DNA from 3 places in the Psychrobacillus sp. FSL K6-2843 genome. Region 3 is predicted to be linked to each of the others. Evidence: riboswitches for the same ligand, from Rfam matches in the RefSeq annotation. Region 3 holds a riboswitch; each other region holds the start of a gene.
The links. Region 3 has a riboswitch for lysine ahead of MKY94_RS20885 (transporter substrate-binding domain-containing protein). Riboswitches for the same ligand answer to the same signal wherever they lie in the genome.
Positions count from the first base shown of each region.

Region 1: it holds a riboswitch for lysine, as region 3 does, so the genes downstream of both, MKY94_RS13110 (aspartate kinase) here and MKY94_RS20885 (transporter substrate-binding domain-containing protein) in region 3, are expected to answer to the same signal.
Region 2: it holds a riboswitch for lysine, as region 3 does, so the genes downstream of both, MKY94_RS14730 (Na+/H+ antiporter NhaC family protein) here and MKY94_RS20885 (transporter substrate-binding domain-containing protein) in region 3, are expected to answer to the same signal.

Region 1 covers NZ_CP152021.1:2,593,184-2,596,471, reverse strand. Annotated here, with positions in the region: gene uvrC (excinuclease ABC subunit UvrC) at 1-1,592, shown strand, start outside; lysine riboswitch at 1,636-1,811, shown strand; gene MKY94_RS13110 (aspartate kinase) at 1,916-3,136, shown strand; gene MKY94_RS13105 (YslB family protein) at 3,198-3,288, opposite strand, start outside.
Region 2 covers NZ_CP152021.1:2,901,429-2,904,716, forward strand. Annotated here, with positions in the region: gene MKY94_RS14730 (Na+/H+ antiporter NhaC family protein) at 1-1,544, opposite strand, end outside; lysine riboswitch at 1,629-1,811, opposite strand; gene yunB (sporulation protein YunB) at 1,862-2,632, opposite strand; gene MKY94_RS14740 (bifunctional UDP-sugar hydrolase/5'-nucleotidase) at 2,675-3,288, opposite strand, start outside.
Region 3 covers NZ_CP152021.1:4,069,631-4,072,918, reverse strand. Annotated here, with positions in the region: gene safA (SafA/ExsA family spore coat assembly protein) at 1-266, shown strand, start outside; lysine riboswitch at 1,173-1,355, shown strand; gene MKY94_RS20885 (transporter substrate-binding domain-containing protein) at 1,483-2,319, shown strand; gene MKY94_RS20880 (amino acid ABC transporter permease) at 2,431-3,192, shown strand; gene MKY94_RS20875 (amino acid ABC transporter ATP-binding protein) at 3,210-3,288, shown strand, end outside.

The DNA of each region.
Region 1 (3,288 bases), 1.5 Mb from region 3:
TTACATCGTCTGAGCTAGAGGCATTGATCTTGGAGCTCCATTTGATCAAAAAGCATGATCCAAAATACAATATCATGCTTAAGGACGATAAGACGTACCCATATATAAAAATTACAGGGGAAAAGAACCCAAAGCTAATTATTACAAGACAAGTAAAAAAGGACAAAGGGAAATATTTTGGACCCTATCCAAACTCCCATTCTGCCCATGAAACGAAAAAGCTGCTGGATAGACTATATCCATTAAGAAAGTGTCAAAAGCTACCTAGTCAAGTTTGTCTTTACTATCATATTGGTCAGTGCTTAGCTCCATGTGTAAAGGAAATTGATGAACCAACATACACAGAAATAATTCACGAAATCTCTAGTTTCCTTAATGGTGGACATGGTAAGGTCAAGAAAGAACTGACAGAAAAAATGAATGCTGCAGCGGAACAGCTTGAGTTTGAACGAGCTAAAGAATACCGCGATCAAATTGCCCACATTGATCAAGTTATGGAAAAACAAAAAATGACGATGAATGATTTCACGAACCGTGATATTTTCGGATATTCAGTAGACAAAGGGTGGATGTGCGTCCAAGTCTTTTTTGTGCGCCAAGGTAAACTGATAGAAAGAGATGTGTCGCTATTCCCGATGTATCGTGACCCGGAGGAAGAGTTTCTTACGTTTCTAGGCCAGTTTTATGCCAAACCTGAACACATCAAGCCAAAGGAAATATTCGTCCCAAATACTACCGATTTGGATTTGGCGTCTGAGCTGCTGCAAATGAAGGTCATTATTCCACAAAAGGGAGCAAAAAAGAACTTAGTAGATCTGGCTCAAAAAAATGCTTCAATTGCATTGAAAGAAAAATTTCACTTAATCGAACGTCAAGAGGAGCGGACAGTTGGGGCTGTAGAGGAATTAGGTCAATTGATGGGAATTAGCATGCCAAGCAGAATCGAAGCATTTGATAATTCACATATCCATGGGACAGATGCAGTTTCAGCCATGGTAGTTTTTGTTGATGGCAGAGCATATAAAAAAGATTATCGTAAATATAAAACTAGAACAGCAGCCAAGCATGATGACTATGGAGCGATGCGCGAGGTTGTTCGAAGAAGATACACAAGAGTACTAAAAGAAAGACTGCCACTTCCTGACCTTATCATTATTGATGGTGGTAAAGGACAAATAGAGGCTGCTCGCGAAATTATTGAAGATGAATTGGGCTTAGATATACCTATTGCAGGACTAGCCAAGGATACGAAACACCAAACTTCTTCTTTGCTTTATGGTGATCCCTTAATGATTATACCTATGAAGCGGACTAGCGAGGCATTCTATTTATTACAAAGGATTCAAGATGAGGTCCATCGTTTTGCTATCACATTCCATCGTCAACAAAGAGGGAAGCATACGATTGCTTCTTCATTAGATGGAATAGAAGGAATCGGACCAAAGCGAAAAAAACTACTACTCAAGCATTTTGGCTCCGTCAAACGAATGCAAGCTGCATCTAGGGAAGAGTTAATCGAATCTGGGCTTCCTAGTAAATTAGCAGATAATCTAATTGCTCATTTTCGGAAAAATTTATTGTCTTCTGAATAATCTTATGTTATCTTTAAAACAATTTAATATTCACTATTCAAACAGTGAAGATAGAGGTGCGAATTGCAATAGTACTAATCATGAGGATGAAAGATCCATTGAGGGGTTAGGAAAGGGTTGTTCGCCGAAATATAGAAAAGCTTTTCCTTTTCTATGTTGGTTCTGTATTTAAGAGATGCAGGATTGTCAGAATATATATTCTGGAGGGCTATCTCACATGGGCAATTGTTTTTTGACCGTGTATGAGAAGAGTTAGCTTTCCGCAATCTTGTGGAAAGCTTTTTTTATTGTATCCCGACAGAGACAAAAGGGGAGATAGGTTAATGAGTAAAATTGTTATGAAATTTGGCGGAACTTCTGTAGGCACTCTCGACAAAATAACGAATGTCGCAAAAAGGATTCAAAATGAAAAAGAAAAAGGCCACGATATTGTAGTAGTTGTTTCTGCAATGGGTAAAACAACTGATGATTTAAATTTGTTGGCAAGTAAAATCACCGATAGTCCTGTAAAAAGAGAGATGGATATGTTGTTGTCAACAGGGGAACAAGTGACGATGTCCTTGCTTGCAATACAATTGAACTCACTTGGTGTGGAAGCCCTATCTCTCACAGGTTGGCAAGCAGGCATCCAAACAGACGATGTACATAGAAATGCGAAGATCAGTCAACTAGATGGCAACAAGATAAATGAATATCTTGATGGTAACCAAGTAGTAATTGTCGCAGGATTTCAAGGGATTTCTTTGGAGGGGGAAATCACTACCTTAGGAAGAGGAGGATCAGATACTACTGCCGTCGCTGTTGCAGCTGCGATAGATGCAGAAATATGTGATATTTACACAGACGTAGATGGCATTTATACTTCAGATCCTCGTTATATATTAGATGCTAGAAAACTAGAGCAGTTGGAATATGATGAGATGTTAGAGTTAGCCAATTTAGGCGCTGGAGTGTTGCACCCCCGAGCAGTGGAGTTTGCAAAAAACTATAAAATACCACTTAGAGTACGATCAAGCTATGAAGAAACAGAAGGAACAATTTTAAAGGAGGAAGTAGATGTGGAAAATAATTTAGTAGTACGTGGGGTAGCGTTTGAATCAGATATAGTACGTTTGACTATAGAGTATGAAGTGCCTTTTAATGGTTCGCTAGCTTCCATTTTCACTACACTCGCTAATAATAATATAGACGTAGACATTATTGTCCAATCAATCGTTGAGGGCATTAAGCCAACAGTTTCGTTCTCTATCAAAAAGGAATCACTTTCAGAAGCAATTGAGGTTTTAGAAACAAATAAAAAAACATTAGGTTTTACTTTTGCTGATTTTGAGGTTGGCCTAGCTAAAGTATCGATAGTAGGATCGGGAATGGTATCTAATCCAGGTGTTGCTGCCCAAATGTTTGACCGTCTTAGTAAGGAGAACATACCTGTCAAAATGGTAAGCACCTCAGAGATTAAAGTTTCTGTAGTAGTACCTCAGGGGAATATGATCCAAGCTGCTAATGCCTTGCATAATGAATTTGAATTGGCTATCAGCCGATAATTCTATATTTAAAGAGGATTGTCGTTTTACCTACAATCCTCTTTTTTGTATACATGCTGTTTTATCGCGAACTTTTTAAATCCCATTTTATATGAAAAGTGACCATTCCAGTTTTTTTGACAAGCTCATCATAGCACTCGGTCTCATAGCCG
Region 2 (3,288 bases), 1.2 Mb from region 3:
CTTCTAATCGACCAAAAGGCAAACAACAAAACAATTATAATTATAACTGTTATTAACCCTATCAAGACAGAGCTTGTTAAGCCTAGTACCAAGTAACCTACTGCTGCAATAATTGCGCTAATAATAGCATAGGGCAGCTGAGTCATTACGTGGTCAATTACATTAACACCTGCTCCTGTGGCAGACATAATAGTCGTATCGGAGATTGGTGAGCAATGGTCTCCAAAAACTGCTCCTGCTAAAACAGCAGCTAAGACTGGAAGCAATAATTGAGGCTCAATCGCCATGATGATACTCGCTCCAATAGGAAGTAAGATACCAAAAGAACCCCAAGATGATCCAGTTGCAAAAGCCATAAATGCTGTTAACACAAACATTAATACAGGTATCACACCTACTGGTACATTGTTTTCCGTAACTAAAGTAGCTAAAAATGCTCCAGTTTCTAAAGCTGTGATTAAATAAGACAACGACCAAGCAAACACTAATATCAAAATAGCTGGAAGCATAGATTTAACACCTGTGCATATGGCTTTCCACACGTAAGTCATGTTTGCCTCTGGGTTCGTTTTAAATTGACGCATATATAAAATCATTGCGATTATACTAGCTGTCAGTCCCCCTATAAATAACGAAAGAGGTACATCTGTATGTTCAAAGATTATAAAGATGTCTAAAACTTTTCCTGAAAGGCTATAACCCGTCCAAAACATACTTCCTAAAGTGACAACCACTAAAGAAATAATAGGAAGTAATAAATCAATCACCTTACCATAATTATTTTCCGGGAAATCACCCTCTAAATCTCCAGGATTTGTTTTCTCCGGGTCAAAAAGTACGCCTGTATCCATCGCTCGTCTTTCATGCTTTTTCATCTCAAACAAATCAAAGTCAGTCCAAGCTGTGAAAAAGACCAATGCTAATGTTGCAATTACATAGAAGTTCATCGGTGCCATTAACACAAATGCCTCCAGCGGTGTATAATCAGTCACCGCATGTGTAGCAAAAATTACACCAAGCTGACTGATTAGGAAAGCTCCCCAACTAGAGACTGGAGACACTACACAAACTGGTGCAGAGGTGGAATCGATAAAATAAGCAAGCTTTGCACGAGAAACTTTATGAGAGTCTGTAATAGGTCTTGCGATTTGCCCAACTGCTAATGCATTAAAATAATCATCCACAAAAATGATAATCCCCAAAAAAGCAGTTAAAAGTTTAGATCCTCTTTTTGTTTTGATTCTTTTGATAGCCCAAGCAGCAAATGCTGTGCTACCACCGGAAAGACTAACGAAAGCTGTTACTACTCCTAATAATAATATAAAAGCTAAAATATATATGTTATATACGTTTAACCCACCATCCCAAAAGGAAACTTTAAATGAGTCCCATAACAAAAGAAAAGATTGTACTGGGTTAAAATTCTCCACAAGTAATGCGGCGGAAAGAATCCCCGCTCCCAATGAAAGTAAAACCCTTTTAGTCACTAAAACCATAATAATTGCCAATAACGGTGGCACTAACGAAAAAATAGTATTTTCCAAAACTGTTCCTCCTTAAAAATCGAAAAGCCAACCTATAAATATATATAGGTTGGCTTGATTATGAAATATAAGCTAAATACTTACTTCATTTGTAGCTCCCCATCTATACTGGCGTATAAATGACAGTGTTATTTTTGTTCAAAATAACCCCAACTAAATATCTTATGACTATCAATACTTAGCTTCGGCAAAGCTTCCTTTCATCTACGATCAACGGTGTCAACCTCCTGTAAATTACTCTTAAGCCTCGCAGCCTCTACCTATTCATTATTCATTTCTTTCTATTCTAACAGGGTTTTATAAAAAACGCCTTTTTTTTAATCTTTCGGCAATGGTATTGGCACCTCTACTGATGGAGCAGCAGACCCATCTCCTCCGGTGTAAATATGAGGCACCTGACCCTGTACTAAGCCCATTGCAACAGGGATATTTTGTTCAACTACACTCATCTTACTTGCCAGCGGTACAATGATTTGTACATTTACTTTAATATGAATACTAATTTCTACATAAGCATTATTTATTCCAAACTCTGTTATGGTAGGCACTACATTGGACTGAACATTACCTATTACATGGAAACGAATTGGAATTTTCGGCCCTAAGTTTCCGATTAGAGGTATATTTGTAGCCTGCCCCATCGGCACAAAGAATACTACCCCACCTTGATCTTCCATCGTATGCTTATCATATTCAATATCATCCAAGTAGGGAAGGCTAGAAAGATTACCTTTTTCTGCCTGCTCCAAATGAGATTGCACTAAACTATTTGTATCAGAAAGTACTCGGTTGATAATCTCCGTATTAAACTTAGTCGTCACCATATTTTTACTATCTGAAGGAACTTCTTCAATAATATCGTTTACGTCTAATACATTTGCCGTACGTGAATTAATCGCTTTACTAATTACCATAGAGGCAATCTTATTAGTTTGTACTTCTGCATAATCTAAATAAGTTGGAGTCAGTTGGGCATTTATGTAATAAAACACCCAAGCTACCGACAATAGAAAGCATGTCAAAAAGATAGCTAATTTACGTTGAGTGCTAAAAAATATAAAACGTTTCTTCTTTTTTCGATAAAACAACGAAAAAACCTCCTCATTACTTTTATGTAACAAGAAGGTCTTTTATGCCCTGCACTTATGCTCTTCCTTTATTCCGTACCATTTCACAACGTCTCGAATTGTTTCTGGCATAATATATTGTTTTTTTGCTGTTTTAAAGGAAGGAAAGAAATATCCAAATGTGAACATATCCAAAGTTGCCAGCCGGTAGGTGTCCTGAATAATTAACGGACTTCCCTGTATTAAGATAACACCATCTTCTCTTTCAACTATTTGTTCAAATAATACATTACCTAAGAATTTACCACGAAAGCCTAATCCTTTTACCTCGAGGTGAGGCCATTTATCATTTTTTGATTGCTCAATGATCTCTAGTAAATCTGCTCCACTTAATGTAATGATACAAGGATTAATAGGATGAGGAAGACATTGATGTAAGTCTCCTGCAGTTACAGGTCCCTCCGGTAAATCTTTTAAAAATATACCCGCTGGGAACATTGCACAATCAGCACCTGTATATTCGAGCAACCCTTTCCCAAAAAATTTAGCGAGCTCAGATTCATGAAACCATTCTTTTTCAAGCTTTACTGGATTATTAAATACAGTATGAGAAAGCTGGACTTTTCCTTCATACTCCCAACGCATTTGGAGTTGGCTTGCATATTCAGGTACGGGTA
Region 3 (3,288 bases):
CACAGGATATGCACGATAAAAACTATTTTAGTCACACTAGTCCTGTCTACGGAACTCCATTTACAATGATGAAGAATTTTGGAATAAGCTATAAATCTGCAGGAGAAAATATTGCTATGGGTCAAAAAACAGCCGCAGCAGTAGTAGATGCTTGGATGAACAGTGAAGGTCATAGAGCGAATATCTTAAACAAAAACTATACTCATATTGGTGTAGGTTATGTAAAAGACGGTAACTACTGGACACAAATGTTTATACAAAAATAAGTGAAAAGAGTGCAAATGACGGTGGTAGCCAAGTCATTTGCGCTCTTTTTTTGCGGTTTTCCGATAAGGTGAGAAAAATGAAAAGCATAAATTATAAATAGCTAAAGTTGCGCTTTAAACGAATTCTTTCTGTGGAGTATAGCGATAAGCCATACTGTCGCATGTAATGTGAAACCAGCTTATCTCATGTTTTTTTTATAATATAAAGTTTCATGTGAAACATTTTTCGTCCCGTTCAAAATGGAAATTCTCCTAGAAAGGGGCTTCAACCAATCAACGAATGGTCTAAGAGATCCAAGAATGTATATGGAGGCTTTAAAGCGGGCTTTATTTGATTGGAGCGGCAGGCGGCGACTCCGGTGGGATGAACGAGACAGATAAGACATCACAAACGACGTGCAAGCGACAGTGATGGCTTATCCTCACCCCACGGAAAGCGTCCGCTGAGAGCGGAAATCAACCATCACTTGTTAATCAAATAGTCAAAGTGAAAAGTATTTTATTAATAGCTTTAAATAAATGAGTTAGTTTTATCTATATTCCTTTCTCTTTACTATAAAACTTATGATTGGAGCGGCAGGCGGCGCCTCTTGTGGGACGACTGAGACAGATAAGACCTCATAAAAGATGCGCAAGCGACGGTGATGGCTTATCGCTCCCCCTCGGAACCTATGCCCAAAGGGAAAAAGAAAAAGTATGATAAAGTTGAAAATGCGTTTACTTTAGCAGACTTTTCTTAGCAATTCCTCGGATTATTAGCTTTTTTTAAATGGGTAATGAAATAATTCTAAAGAGATTACAATCTAATAATAGTAATATTTTGTTTAATCAATAGAACACATGTTGACAGATGAAAATCTCTGTTGTAGACTATGAACAATAATTGAATATAACCTCGCTTTATAGAAGTGAGGTAGAGGCGCGATATTTAACAGTCCTTAGTGGAGCGTGAGTAGCTGTGATGCTAGGGAGAAGGAAATGTCGCCGAAGTTTGTAATAAACTCATTATTACATGCTGGGTCTGCAGTGAATAATTGCAGGACTGTCCGTTATAAACGTCCCGGTTTATAATGGTGTGCTATCTCATGGGGAAAAGTAGAGGATTTAGGGCAACCATACATATATGACCTGAGTCTATCTCAGGTCTTTTTTTGTACGGTTGTCCTTTTTGTATGCATGCATACATATACTAATTTAAAAAAGGAGATTAATAGAGATGAAAAAAAGTCTATTCACTTTAACATTATTATTATCAACCATTTTACTGCTTGCAGCTTGTGGAACAAAAGAGGAAGAAAGCGTTGGATCAGCTTCTGATCAAGATACTTTTACAGTAGGTTTAGAGGCAGGATATGCACCATTTAACTGGACTCAAATGGATGACAAAAATGGTGGCGTAAAAATTGACGGTAATGCAGAATATGCTGGTGGTTACGATGTAGAAATTGCTAAAAAAATAGCTGAGGGCTTAGGTAAAGAGCTCGTTGTTGTTAAAACGGAATGGGACGGTTTAGTTCCAGCCCTAACATCCGGCAAAATTGATGCAATTATTGCAGGGATGTCACCAACTGCAGAGCGTAAAAAAACAATTGATTTCTCCGAAAACTATTATACTTCCAACTTTGTTATGGTGGTAAAAAAGGGTGGGACATTTGAAAATGCTACCTCCATTCAAGACTTTAAGGGGGCGAAAATTACTGGCCAATTAAATACTTCTCACTACGGGGTTATTGACCAAATTGAAGGAGTAAAAAAACAACCGGCATCAGATAATTTCCCTGCAATGCGTGTGGCACTAGAATCTGGAATGATTGACGGCTATGTATCTGAACGTCCAGAAGGGATTAGTGCTTCATCAGCAAATGATAAATTTGTAATGATCGAATTTACAGAAGGATTCGTGGCAGATGAAGAGGAAACAGCCGTTGCAGTAGGATTGAAAAAGGAAAGTGACTTAACAGACAAAATCAATAAAGTTTTAGCAGGAATCTCAGAAGAAGAGCGACAAGAAATTATGGACAATGCTATTTTAAATCAACCAGCTGCAGAATAAGCATATAACAACGGCTGCTACTATTTTGCAGCCGTTTCATTATTTACAGCATTTACTGACTTTCCTTGGAAAGTGTGTTTATGGGTCAGCTAGTATGTAAGGAGGAAGACTATGAGTTTAGAATGGATTATATCCATCATTACAAATAATTGGCCAATGTTTTTACGAGGAGCCGGAGTAACCCTCTTAATATCCATTATTGGAACTATCTTCGGAGCTATCATCGGTTTGCTGGCAGGAGTTATAAGAACTGTTCCTATGCCGGAAAAGGGGATTAAAAGATACTTTCTTAAGCTGGTTAACTTAATGCTCTCTATTTATATAGAGTTTTTCCGTGGCACACCAATGATAGTACAAGCAATGGTTATTTTTTACGGCTCCTCATTGGCCTTTGGCTTAGACATGGATCGTCTACTCGCTGCTATTTTCATTGTTTCTATAAACACGGGTGCTTATATGGCGGAGATTGTTCGAGGCGGAGTTATTTCCATAGACAAGGGTCAATTTGAAGCCTCTCAAGCAATAGGGATGACGCATATTCAAACGATGCTTCATATTGTGTTACCTCAAGTTATCCGCAATATACTTCCTGCAACAGGTAACCAATTTATCATTAATATTAAGGATACCTCTGTGTTGAATGTAATCGGAGTCACTGAGCTGTATTTCCAAACAAAATCAGTTGCAGGAAATAACTTTAGATATTTTGAGTCATTTTTTGTAGCTTGTATCTTGTATTTCATCATGACATTTGCTGTTACCTTGATATTACGTCATTTTGAGAAGAAATTGGATGGACCTGAAAACTATACAGTCATTGGTCAACCGATGCAAATGGCAGTCCTACCAAAAGGTCCACATGAAAATCAGTAAGCAAAGGAGGAGCAACTATGGAAAAAGTAATTGAAATTCAACATTTAAGCAAATCCTTTGGAGCACATGAAGTATTAAAAGATATCGATTTCTCTG